One region of the Mesorhizobium sp. M0522 genome, then DNA from elsewhere that is predicted to be linked to it. Evidence: predicted binding sites of a transcription regulator. Region 1 holds the regulator's gene; each other region holds the start of a gene.
What was found. The regulator PhoB, encoded in region 1, activates phosphate uptake and scavenging genes when phosphate is short. The targets are predictions, from matches to a motif close to TGTCATNNANCTGTCAT.
Positions count from the first base shown of each region.

Region 2: the regulator PhoB is predicted to act here: its motif matches at 1,841-1,857, upstream of NKI58_RS17470 (esterase-like activity of phytase family protein).
Region 3: the regulator PhoB is predicted to act here: its motif matches at 2,689-2,705, upstream of phnC (phosphonate ABC transporter ATP-binding protein).

Region 1 covers NZ_JAMYQW010000001.1:294,611-298,974, reverse strand. Annotated here, with positions in the region: gene pstA (phosphate ABC transporter permease PstA) at 2-853, shown strand; gene pstB (phosphate ABC transporter ATP-binding protein PstB) at 850-1,653, shown strand; gene phoU (phosphate signaling complex protein PhoU) at 1,686-2,393, shown strand; gene phoB (phosphate regulon transcriptional regulator PhoB) at 2,410-3,099, shown strand; gene NKI58_RS01475 (ROK family protein) at 3,109-4,353, opposite strand.
Region 2 covers NZ_JAMYQW010000014.1:137,170-141,533, reverse strand. Annotated here, with positions in the region: gene NKI58_RS17475 (L,D-transpeptidase) at 1-115, shown strand, start outside; gene NKI58_RS17470 (esterase-like activity of phytase family protein) at 262-1,740, opposite strand; gene NKI58_RS17465 (sugar phosphate isomerase/epimerase family protein) at 1,988-2,977, shown strand; gene NKI58_RS17460 (sugar ABC transporter substrate-binding protein) at 3,018-4,076, shown strand; gene NKI58_RS17455 (sugar ABC transporter ATP-binding protein) at 4,133-4,364, shown strand, end outside.
Region 3 covers NZ_JAMYQW010000001.1:20,479-24,842, forward strand. Annotated here, with positions in the region: gene NKI58_RS00100 (alpha-D-ribose 1-methylphosphonate 5-phosphate C-P-lyase PhnJ) at 1-210, shown strand, start outside; gene phnK (phosphonate C-P lyase system protein PhnK) at 207-983, shown strand; gene phnL (phosphonate C-P lyase system protein PhnL) at 1,195-1,902, shown strand; gene NKI58_RS00115 (DapH/DapD/GlmU-related protein) at 1,899-2,516, shown strand; gene phnC (phosphonate ABC transporter ATP-binding protein) at 2,787-3,635, shown strand; gene phnD (phosphonate ABC transporter substrate-binding protein) at 3,726-4,364, shown strand, end outside.

The sequences.
Region 1 (4,364 bases):
GATGTCGACATCCTCATCGCTCCACAGCCGCCGCAAAGCCAGGAATTCGGTGATGATGGCGCTTTGCGTCGTCGCCGCCGGCATCGGGCTTGCCTGGCTGGCGCTCATTCTCGGCGCACTGGTCTATAAGGGCACAGCCGGGCTTTCGCTCGCCGTCTTCACCGAGATGACGCCACCACCGGGCGAGGCCGGCGGCCTGCTCAATGCCATCGCGGGCAGCCTGCTGATGACGATCATCGCCGTTGTCGTCGGCACGCCGATCGGCGTGCTGGCGGGAACCTACATGGCCGAGTATGGACGCTTTTCGCGCATCACCACCGTCGTCCGCTTCATCAACGACATCCTGTTGTCGGCGCCGTCGATCATCATCGGCTTGTTTGTCTATGAGCTGATGGTGCGGCCAATGGGACATTTCTCGGCCATTGCCGGCGCCGTTGCGCTTGCCATCCTGGTCATTCCGGTGGTCGTGCGCACCACTGAAGACATGCTCAACCTGGTGCCGAACGCGTTGCGTGAAGCCGGTGCCGCGATCGGCGCGCCACGCTGGGTGGTGATCCGTTCGGTCGCCTACCGCGCCGCATTGTCCGGCATCGTCACCGGCATATTGCTGGCGATAGCACGCATTTCCGGCGAGACGGCGCCGCTGCTCTTCACCGCGCTCAACAACCAGTTCTGGAGCAGCAATATCAACGCGCCGATGGCCAGCCTGCCGGTGACCATCTTCCAGTTCGCTCTCAGCCCTTACGAGGAATGGCAGCAACTGGCGTGGACCGGCGCACTCATAATCACCCTGACGGTTCTGGGCTTGAGCATCCTCGCCCGCAGCCTTACCGGACGCAGAGAGGACAGATGACACAGATGTTGTCCCCAGACATGACGATGGCCGAAACGGTCGCCGAGAAGACGAAGATCGAGGTCAAGAATCTCAACTTCTACTACGGCCAGAGCAAGGCGCTGAAGGACATCAGCCTGTCGCTGCCTGAGCGCAGTGTCACGGCCTTCATCGGCCCTTCGGGCTGCGGGAAATCGACGCTGCTGCGTGTGTTCAACCGCATCTATGAGCTCTACCCAAAACAGACGGCCGAGGGCCAGGTGCTGCTCGACGGCAAGAACATTCTCGACCGGTCGCAGGATCTCAACCTCCTCAGGACCAAGATCGGCATGGTGTTCCAGAAGCCGACGCCGTTCCCGATGTCGATCTACGAGAACATCGCCTTCGGCGTCAGGCTCTACGAGAACCTCGGCAAGTCCGAGATGGACGGCCGCGTCGAACAGGCGTTGAAGCGCGCCGCGCTGTGGAGCGAGGTCAAGGACAAGCTCAACGCCAGCGGCTTGAGCCTGTCCGGCGGCCAGCAGCAGCGGCTCTGTATCGCCCGCACCGTGGCCGTGAAGCCGGAAGTCATTCTGCTCGACGAACCGGCTTCGGCCCTCGACCCGCTGTCGACTGCCAAGATCGAGGAACTGATCGACGAATTGCAAGCCGACTACACGATCGTCATCGTCACCCACAACATGCAGCAGGCGGCGCGCGTGTCGCGCCAGACCGCCTTCATGTATCTGGGTGAACTGGTCGAGTTCGACCGGACCGAGAAGATCTTCACGTCGCCCCGCGAGAAGCGCACGCAGGACTACATCACTGGCCGCTTCGGCTGAGCCGTTCCGATCATGCATATGAGGACAGGACCATGGGCGAACACACAGTCGCTTCTTTCGACGAGGATCTCGAGCAGATCAGCAAGCTGATCCGCGACATGGCCGACCTCGCCGGTTCGATGGTCGGCGGGGCGACCAAGGCCCTGTTGAATTCCGACAACGTGCTGGCGCAACGCGTCGTTTCCGACGACGCCATCATGGATGCGCGTCAACGCGAACTGGACGACCGCGCCATCACCCTGATCGCCAAACGCCAGCCGATGGCCCACGATCTTCGCCATGTGGTCGGAGCGATCCGCATGGCGGGCGACCTCGAACGCATCGGCGACCTTGCCAAGAATATCGCCAAGCGCGTGAGTGCGGTCGGCCTCAGCGCCACGCCGCGGGACCTGTCGCATTCCATCGACGCGATGGCGCAGCTGGTTCTCATCCAGGTGCAGGGTGTCATCGAGGAATATGCTGCAGGCGATGCGGCCGCGTTGGCCAAGCTGCGTGCCGCCGACGAGCGCATCGACGTCAAATACACGTCCGTGTTCCGCGAGCTCTTGACCTACATGATGGAAGATCCGCGCAACATCACCGCTTGCACGCACCTGCTGTTCTGCGCCAAGAATCTGGAGCGGATCGGCGACCATGTCACCAACATCGCCGAAAATGCGTATTATGTGCTGACCGGCGAGCAATTGCCGGTCAATCGTCCGAAGCAGGACGAAACGACAATGTCCGCACCGGTGACATGATGGGGGTGCCCAGCCGATGATCGCACCACGCATAATGGTGGTGGAGGACGAGGAGCCGTTGGGTGTGCTGCTCCGCTACAATCTCGAATCCGAAGGCTACCAGGTCGAGGTGGTGACACGCGGCGACGAAGCCGAGATCCGTTTGCAGGAGAATGTGCCCGACCTTTTGGTGCTCGACTGGATGATACCAGCGGTTTCCGGCATCGAGCTCTGTCGTCGGTTGCGGGTGCGCCCCGAAACCGAGCGGCTGCCGATCATCATGCTGACCGCGCGCGGCGAGGAGAGCGACCGGGTGCGCGGGCTTTCGACCGGCGCCGACGACTATCTGGTCAAACCGTTTTCGACACCGGAATTCATGGCCAGGGTCAAGGCGCTGCTGCGGCGCGCCAAGCCGGAAGTGCTGTCCAGCGTGCTGAAGGTCGGCGACATCGTGCTCGATCGCGAATCGCACAGGGTCTATCGCAAGAAGAGCGAAATCAGGCTCGGGCCGACCGAATTCCGGCTGCTCGAGTTCATGATGCGGCATCCGGGCCGTGTCTTCTCGCGCAGCCAGTTACTCGATAATGTCTGGGGCGAGACAATCTACATCGACGAACGCACCGTCGACGTGCATGTCGGGCGGCTGCGCAAAGCCGTCAACAACGGCCGGATGCCGGATGTCATCCGCACCATCCGCGGTGCCGGCTATGCGATCAGGGAAGATTGACCCGCCTGGTCAGGCTACGTTCTTTCTGACGCTGGGCCTCATTTGCGCGCCCGGCGCGAAAATCTCCTGGTCGACGAAGCTTAGCGCCCGCATCGCGCAGCCTTCGCGGATCAGCGGCAATTCGTTCGGCTCTGTATCGAAGGAGATCGAGCCCGAATGCTGGCCGCCGGCGGTCTGGGCGATTGCCTTCCGCAAGGCCGGCTCGATCAGATCGAAGGCGGCGGCACTGGCGCCGACCATCGCGACCGGTGCCGGATCGATCAGCGCGAACAGCGAGCCGAGACCGAAACCCAGCGCTTCGCCGGCCTTGCGGTAGGCCTCGCGTTCCGGCCCATCTTTCTCGCGCGCCCGGGCCGCCAGTGCTCGCATGTCGGCGTCGCTGACGTCGGCGATCGGTTCGCTTTCTTCGCTCATCTGCCTGGCGTTGCGCCAGATGGCGTAGTTGCCGGCATAGGCCTCGATGCAGCCGCGCCGCCCGCAACGGCAGAGCGCGCCGCCCGGACGATGGATCATGTGGCCAAATTCGCCACCCGAGGAATGCGTCCCGGTGAACAGTTCGCCCTTCAGCACCAGCCCCATGCCGATGCCATGCGAAAGCAGGATGGCGATGAAGTCGTCGCGATAGCGATCCGGATTGCGCCAGCGCAAAGCCACCGCCATCATGTTGCAGTCGTTCTCCACCGTTGCCGGGATGCCGAATTCGTCCTCCAGCATGTCGGCAAAGGCGATGTCGGTCTGCGGCGTGATCGGCGACCACAGCATGGCGCGTGCAGGGGAGTCGGTAATGCCCTGAATCGCCAGGGCGATGCGGGCGACACTGCGGACGTCAAGGTCTGGATCCTGCAGCCGGCGCCGGACGATGGCCATGCATTCACGGATCAGCTCGTCGCGCGGCATGGTCAGCGTGTCCAGCCGGCGCTGTTCCTCGGCGACCACCTGTCCCGTATAGTCGATAATGGCGGCCGACAGGAAATTCAGCGACAACACCACGGTCAGCACCGCCGCCGCTTCCGGGTTGAGGGCGAGGCCGACCTGCGGACGACCGCGTTTCAACGAAACGGGCTCACTTGCCTTGCTCTCGGCGAGGATGCCTTCCCGTATCAGGTCGGAAGAGATCGCCGATATGGTCGAATGACTGAGGCCGGTAGTAGCTGCGATCTCAGTACGCGATGGCTGGCCGGCCCGGCGCACCGCCGAGATCACCATCGCCCGGTTGCGCCGGCGCAAATCGTCATGGCGGATTCCGACCGACATTGTTTTGCTTT
Region 2 (4,364 bases), on a different contig from region 1:
GCCGGTCTTCGTGCGCCCGAACCTGTCGGCCGCCGGGAAGATCGCCGCCGTGTCAAACAGGACGGCCGAGCCGATCGATGCAGGCGTGCCAAGGGACGCGGAGATGTTGAGGTAAGTGCCTTCGACTGGATCGTCAGTCGCAGGTTTTGCGATGCTTAGGACACCGTCTTTTCGCGGGCGAGCCGCAACTGAAGGGGCACGACCGTTCAATCGCGCCAGCTCAGGCGGACGCGTTCGGCGCCTCCGCCTGTATGGCTGCCGCTACTTCCCGGTGAGGCCTGGGAGCGTGACCTGATAGACCAGGAACATGGTGTCGACATCGGCGCCATCCTCGGCCTTGTAGGCCGCGCCGACCTGGAAGCCGTCCTGCGTGAGGAAGTCATTGTCATTGGCGACGAACAGGAAATAGTCGTCGGGCAGCTTTGGATCGAGGACGCTCACCACCGACATCGCCTCCCATTTCTCCGAAAGGTTGTTGCGGTCGTTGGGCGCGCCATTGTGCAACCCGAAGCGGCCGAGCTCGCTCTTGTCGTTGATGTCGATGAACGGCGTCAGCTTGGCCGGCGTCACCGATGGATCGAGCTCACCCTTGGGCGCCAGCGGCTTGTCCTTGTCGAACTCTGTGCCGGCGATGTCGGTTGCCGCCGACACATCGAGGACGCTGATCTCGCGATGGAGCGAGGTGTCGCCCTTCAGCCCCTGGCCGTTGCCGCTGTCGCGCGCCAGCATCAGGAAGGTCTTGTCCGACAGCGCCACGATTTCACTCTGCGCGGCGATCTTGGTTTTGCCCTTGGCATCGGTGAACACCGGCAGCGGCACGACATATTCATGCGCGAGCTTGAGCTGGCCGGGATCCGAGGCATCGTAGACCAGCACGCGCGTGTTCTGGCGCGTCGAGGCGGAATCGCCGCCATCCTGCCTTGGGGCCGACTGCAGCACGGCAATCAGGAACTTCCCGTCCGGCGTCAGCGCCATGCCTTCGAGGCCCTGGTTGTTCTGACGGCCGGTTTCGGGATCCTTCGGATCTGGGTCTGCCGCGCCAGGTCCCGGATTGTTGGAAGCAAAGTTTGGCGTCCCGTGACGCATCGGGACAAGCGCCGCCGGCGGCTGCGTTGCCGACATCAGACGCCCATCGGCGGAGAAGCGGTAGATGTTCGGACCGTATTCGTCCGAGATGAACATCGTGCCGTCGGGCAGCCGTGCGATCGCTTCGTTATCGAGCGCGAGCTTGCCGTTGGCTTCGGGCAGGATCGGCATGTCGTCGGTCGCGGCACGCACGCCGTTGAGCGGATCGAGCCCGGTTGCGTCGGCGCCCTTGTCGTCGGTCAAAAGCATGGTGTCGGCAAGCGTCGCCCTGAGGCCCGACTGTTCCTGGCCGGCGGCTGGCACTGCACCCGGCGTGATCGGAGCGAACTCGATGGCAATCGTGTTGAGGCGCGGCCGGTAGTCGGTAGTACCGACGACATTGTAGCCGCGATCCGGCAACAGCCACAACGAGCCCTTGTAGCCGTCGGCGCCATGCGTCCAGCCGGCAGCATCGATCGACATGCCTGAGCCGGAGCCAAACGTCTCGCCGAACTTGTCCTTCTGGCTGGCCGGGATGCGGCCGACGCCGACCAGGCCCTTGTTGACGAAGCTGACGCCGCCGACGGTCGCGGAGTTTTCTGCCAGGGCCGGAGTCAAGGCGGTGAACATCGCCAGCGCGACAGCGAGGGACGCGGTTCGGTGCAGGTTTTTCATGGATATCCTCTTTGAGACAAAGCTGCCGGGGCCCGAAAAAGCGCCGCGTCGCATCGAGGATGCCGCGAAAGCCTTCGGAGAAGCGATCTAGGACGCGAACATGATACTTGCGTGACAGTGCCGCGCTTGCTTTGACCCTTGTGGTCGCAACTGGCCTGGACATGCGAATCCGTCGCCGCCGAGAGTGCAATTAACAACTTTACAAATTATCGTTCTTATGTGAAGTTATGACGATGAAAGGCCACCGATGACAGTCTGTCGTTTCGCCACCCGCCTCAATTCCTTTGCCTCGCGGCCACAGGCCGAGTGGCCCGATCTTGTCGGCAAACCGTCCATGCTGCAAATGGCGGCACGTGCGGCGAAGGTTGCGGAGTTGACCGATCTCGACCTCAACTTTCCCGACCATGTCGATGAAAAGCCTGCGGAAATGGCGCGCAAACTCCGCGATCTCGGGCTTTCCATCAATGGTTTCGCCATGCGCTACTACTCCAACCCGGCCTTCAAGCTCGGCGCCTTCACCAATCCGGATCCGGCCGTTCGCCGCGAGGCCATCGACATGACCAAGGCCGGGATCGACGCCGCGCGCGAGGCTGGCGCCAGCCTGATGACGCTGTGGCTCGGGCAGGATGGCTTCGATTATGCTTTCCAGGCCGATTATGCGACGCTCTGGCAACACGAAATCGATGGAATTCGTGAAGTTGCGGCGCATGACCCCGATTGCCAGATCAGCCTTGAATACAAACCCAACGAGCCGCGCTCCTACAGCCTGATGCCCGATGCGGCGACGACGTTGCTGGCGATCCGCGAGATCGGCCTGCCCAATCTCGGCGTGACGCTCGATTTCGCCCATGTGCTCTACGCCGACGAGCAGCCGGCTTTCGCCGCTGCGCTCGTGGCACGGCACAGCAAGCTGCTCGGCGTGCACCTCAACGATGGCTATGCCAAGCGCGACGACGGCTTGATGGTCGGGGCCGTGCATACGCTGCAGACGATCGAGCTGCTGCGCCAGATCCGCCGCAACGGCTACGCCGGCGCCATCTACTTCGACACGTTTCCCGATATGACCGGGCTCGACCCGGTCCACGAATGCGAAGTCAACATCGCGACTGTCAAGCGCATGCTGCGCGTCGTCGATCGGCTGGACGGGGACAACCGCATGTTAGCCGCCGTCGACCGTCAGGACGCGATCGCGTCGCAAGCCATTATCCAGGAAGCCATGCTCGGCCCGGACAGCTGAGGCCCGGCCGCATATTCCGTTCAACAAGGGAGGAAGGACCATGAAATTTCTGCTTGCCACCGCTACCGCTGGCCTGATGGCGCTGTCCATCGGCTCGGTGTTTTCCGCAGACCTCGCGCCGCTCAATTCCGACACCGAGAAGGATCGCATCGACTGGTCGCAGCTCGAGGCCAAGTTCGGGGCCTTCCCCAAGCTGCCCGAGGGTACCAAGGCGGGTGCGGTCTCCAAGACGCTGACCAATGAATACTGGCGCTCGCTGGGAGAGGGCTACAAGTCGTTCGGCGACCGCACCGGCGTGCCCGTCGTCTACCAGGCGGCGCAGAGCGAGGGCGACCAGCTCGGCCAGCTCACCATCGCCGAAGGCCTGGTCACGCAAGGCTACAACGTGCTGCTCGTTTCGCCGCAGACCGACTCCAACCTGCAGCCGATCATGGAACAGGCCAAGGCAGCCAATGTGCCGGTGGTCAACGTCAACGACGCGGTCATCCCGCAGGCCGAGCACTATGTCGGCAATGTCCAGCGCGACAACGGCGTGCGCGTCGCCAAATGGTTCATCAAGAACCGGCCGGATGGCGGCAAGGTCGCCATCGTCGAAGGCCAGGCCGGCGTCTACGCCGCCGTCCAGCGCACCGACGGCTTCAAGACCACCATCACCGAAGCCGGCAAGTTCGACGTCGTCGCCAGCGTCCCCGGTAACTGGGATCGCCAGACCTCCTACGACGCGGCCACCAACATCCTGCAGCAGCACCCCGATCTGATCGGCTTCTATGCCAACAATGACGGCATGGCGCTGGGCATCGTCGAAGCGGTCAAGGCCGCCGGCCTAAAGGACAAGGTCGCCGTGTTCGGCACCGACGGGATTTCCGACGCCTACGCCTCGATCCGCGCCGGCGAGCTGACCGGCACCGTCGATTCGTTCCCGGTGCTGACCGGCGAGGTGGCGCTGGAATCGGCGCTGCGACTGGTGGCCGGGCAGAAGCTGCCGCGCGTCGTCGCCACGCCGCAGGCGCTGATCACCAAGGACAATGCCGACCGCTACTCCGGCGCCGGCGACGCCGTGCGCAAGGCGCTGCTCGAGGACGCGGCAGCGGGCCAGTAGAGCAGGGCCGGCGGGTGCCGGCCTTGGGTCGGCACCTTGCCTGGAGAACCGAAGCAATGTCAGTCATCTCCCGGCTGCAATTCGAGGGCATTTCCAAGGTGTTTCCGGCCGTGCGGGCGCTGAGCGATGTGTCCTTTTCGGTCGGCGCCGGCGAGATCCATGGCCTGCTCGGTGAAAACGGCGCCGGCAAATCGACGCTGCTGCGCATCCTGTCAGGCGTCTACCGGCCGACGGCGGGAAGCGTGCTGATCGACGGCAAACCGGTGACGCTGAACAACCCGGTCGCGG
Region 3 (4,364 bases), 270 kb from region 1:
CCGTTCGAGGTGCAGACCTTCGACCAGCCCTGCGCGCTGTGCGCGGCCGAGAACGTCTATCTCGACGAGGTCATCCTCGACGACCACGGCGGCCACATGTTCGTCTGCTCCGATACCGATCATTGCGAGAAGCGGCGCGCTGACGGCCACCGCGGCCATCTCGCGCCCGAGACCCATCTTGCCCCAGGAAAAACGGAGCCGGCGCAATGACCGACGAACCGCTGCTGCGCGTTTCGGCGCTGTCCAAATTCTACGGCTCGCGCGTCGGCTGCGAGAACGTCACTTTTGACCTCTGGCCGGGCGAAGTGCTGGCGGTGGTCGGCGAATCCGGTTCCGGCAAGACGACTTTGCTCAACTGCCTGTCAACTCGACTGCTGCCCAGCTCCGGCACCGCCAGCTACCGGATGCGCGACGGCCAGTTTCGCGAACTCTACCGCATGAGCGAGGCCGAGCGCCGCTTCCTGATGCGCACCGATTGGGGTTTTGTCCATCAGAACCCGGCCGACGGGCTGCGCATGACGGTGTCGGCCGGCGCCAATGTCGGCGAGCGGCTGATGGCGGTCGGCGACCGTCACTATGGCAGGATCCGCGCAACGGCGGTCGACTGGTTGTCTCGTGTCGAGATCGACGAAGACCGCATCGACGACGAGCCGCGCGCCTTTTCCGGAGGCATGCGCCAGCGCCTGCAGATCGCCCGCAACCTCGTCACCGGGCCGCGGCTGGTGTTCATGGACGAGCCAACCGGCGGCCTCGACGTCTCGGTGCAGGCGCGCCTGCTCGATCTGTTGCGCGGCCTGGTCACCGATCTCGGCCTGGCCGCCATCGTCGTCACCCACGATCTCGCCGTGGCGCGGCTGTTGTCGCAGCGCATGATGGTGATGAAGGACGGCCGCGTCGTCGAAAGCGGCCTCACCGACCGCGTCCTCGACGATCCGCGCGCGCCTTATACCCAGTTGCTTGTCTCCTCGATTCTGCAGGTGTGACGATGATTGCTCCGGCGTACCCCCCTCCGGCCTTCCGGCCATCTCCCCCTCAAGGGGGGAGATCAGCAGCTTTTATGTCCCGCCCGTTCTGCGACACAGGAGAATGGCGAAACCGAATGCGACAGCCAATCTCCCCCCCTGAGGGGGAGATGGCCGGCAGGCCAGAGGGGGGTGTTGGCCCGCAGACGAATGACGATTGGAGAACCCTCTGATGGCAACCCCGCTCGTTGTCTCCGATGTCGCGAAGAGCTTCACTATGCATCTGCGCGACGGCATCAAACTGCCGGTGGTCGCCGGTGTCTCGTTCGCGATCAGGGCCGGCGAATGCGCCGTGCTCGGCGGCCCGTCCGGCGCCGGCAAGAGCTCGATCCTGAAAATGCTCTACGGAAATTATGCCGCCGATGAAGGCCAGATCATCGTCCAGCACGAGGGCGGGCTCATCGATCTCGCCTCGGCCAGCCCGCGCACCGTGCTTGCCGTGCGCCGGCTTACCATCGGCTATGTCAGCCAGTTCCTGCGCACCGTGCCGCGTGTCTCTGCGCTCGACGTCGTGGCCGAACCGCTGGTCGAGCGCGGCGAGGAGCGCGAGGTCGCGCACGGCAAGGCACGCGCCTTGCTGGCGCGGCTCAACCTGCCGGAGAAGCTCTGGGCGCTGCCGCCGGCGACGTTCTCCGGCGGCGAACAGCAGCGCGTCAACATCGCGCGCGGTTTCATCACCGAGCACCCGATCCTGCTGCTCGACGAGCCGACCGCTTCGCTCGACGCCAGGAACCGCGATGTGGTGATTTCCCTGATCGCCGCCAAGAAGGCAGCGGGCGTCGCTTTGCTCGGCATCTTCCACGATCACGACGTGCGTGAGGCGGTCGCCGACCGCGTCATCGACGTGACCGCCTTCGCCGCCGGGAAAATCGCCGCATGACCAGGAAACTGTCGGAGGCGCCGCTGATGCACGAGACGGCGGAAGTCGAGAACTCGACGCTTGGCCGCTGGACCGAGATCGCCGAGCGCTGCCGGGTTTCCGAAAGCACGCTCGGCGACTATTCCTACGTGATGCAGGACTGCGGCGTCTGGTGCGCAACGATCGGCAAATTCGCCAACATCGCCGCAAGCGTGCGCATCAACGCTACCAACCATCCGACCTGGCGGCCGACGCTGCACCATTTCACCTATCGCGCCTCGGATTATTGGGACGACGCCGAGCACGAGAGCGAATTCTTCGCCAAGCGCCGCGCCAAACGCGTCACCATCGGCCACGACACCTGGCTCGGCCACGGCTCGACCATCCTGCCGGGCGTCACCGTCGGCGATGGCGCGGCGGTCGGTGCCGGTGCGGTGGTGTCGAAGGACGTCGCGCCCTACACCATCGTCGCCGGCGTACCGGCCAAGCCGATCCGCGAACGCTTCGACCGCCGCACCGCGGAGCGCTACCAGGCGCTCGCCTGGTGGGACTGGGACCATGCAAGGCTGCGCGCCGCGCTCGACGATTTTCGGGAATTGTCGGCGGAGGCGTTTCTGGAGAAATATGGCGGCTAAGGGATCGTGAACGGTGAATGGTGAATAGTGAATGGCGGGACGGATAGGTTTCGAGGCTTAGGGAAGCCTCTCTTGCCACCATTCACTATTCACTATTCACTATTCACCATTCACCATTCACCATTCGAGCTTCTCGCGCCGAGTTGATCCCGCCCCGCTCCAGGCTGTGGGCAGTAACAAAACTGACATCGTTCCGACACTGCAGGTTCACGCGGCTGCGCTAGCCAGGGTAAACAGACCTTCAATTGCGATTGGACTGGAGCCTGCACCATGTCAGCTACGCTCGAAATCCGCGGCGTCACCCGCCGGTTCGGCAAGAACACCGCCGTCAGCAATGTTCACATCGCGATTCCGCAAGGCCAGATGGTCGGCATCATTGGCCGCTCCGGCGCCGGCAAATCGACGCTGCTGCGCATGATTAACCGCCTCATCGATCCCAGCCAGGGATCCATCCTGTTCAACGGCGTCGAGGTCTCCGGGTTGCGCGGCTCGCCGCTCCGGCGATGGCAGCGCGACTGCGCCATGATCTTCCAGCAGTTCAATCTCGTGCCGCGCCTCGATGTGCTGACCAATGTGCTGCTCGGCCGGCTCAACCACCGCTCGACGCTGTCCAACCTGTTTGGCATGTTCTCCCGCGGTGAATGCGCCGAGGCGGTTGCAGCCCTCGAGCGCCTCGACATCGCCCGCACCGCCCTGCAGCCGGCCGGCACGCTTTCCGGCGGCCAGCAGCAGCGCGTTGCGATTGCGCGCGCCATGATGCAGCAGCCGAAGGTGTTGCTGGCGGATGAGCCGATTGCCTCGCTCGATCCGCTCAACGCCAAGGTGGTGATGGATTCGCTGCAGGACATCAATTTGCGCGAGGGCATCACCGTCATCACAAATCTGCATACGCTGGATACGGCCCGCACCTACTGCAACCGCATCATCGGCATGGCCGCCGGCAAGGTCGTCTTCGACGGCCCGCCCGAAGCCCTCAACCGCGAGGCCGTGCGCATGGTCTACGGCGCCGACAGCAATGGCGGCGAAATCTCCGAGGCCATCACCTCCACCAGTGTCGCCATCAAACAGAAAATCGCTGCATCCGCCGGACCGCTCGAGCCCGCATTCCCGGGATATTGAGAACGGCCTGATCGCCCGCCCGCGTCAAAGGCACCTGTCAAAAAATTCGTACGCTACCGGCGCGAGGCCGGGACCAACAGGAGAGAGATAATGTTCAGGAAGATGGTTTTTGGCGCCGTTTCATTGCTCGCTATCGCGGCAAGCGCCGCTCACGCCCAGGATATCAAGGAATTCCGCATCGGCATCCTTGGCGGTGAAAACGAAGCGGACCGGCTGCGCAACTTTCAGTGCCTCGCCGATCACCTGAAGTCCGAATTCGGCTTCGAGAAGGTCTCGCTGTTCCCGGCCGCCGACTATGACGGCGTTATCCAGGGCCTGCTCGGCGGCACGCTCGATTTCGCAGAGCTTGGCGCGTCGGGCTATGCCAGCGTCTACCTCAAGGATCCGAACGCCGTGACCCCGATCCTCACCACCCAGCAGACCGACGGCGCGACCGGCTATTATTCGATCGGCCTTGCGCTGAAGTCGTCCGGCATCACCGACATCAAGTCGGCCAAGGGCAAGAAGCTCGGCTATGCCGACCCGGATTCGACCTCCGGCTACCTGATCCCGCTGACCCAGATCCCGAAGGACACCGGCGCTTCGAACGAAACCTTCTTCGCCTCGACCCAGTTCAATGGCGGCCACGAGAACAACCTTCTCGCGGTTCGCGACGGCAAGGTCGATGTTGCGGTTGACGATTCCTCGGGCATCGGCGACTTCAAGAACGGCTACACCTCCGGCACCTTC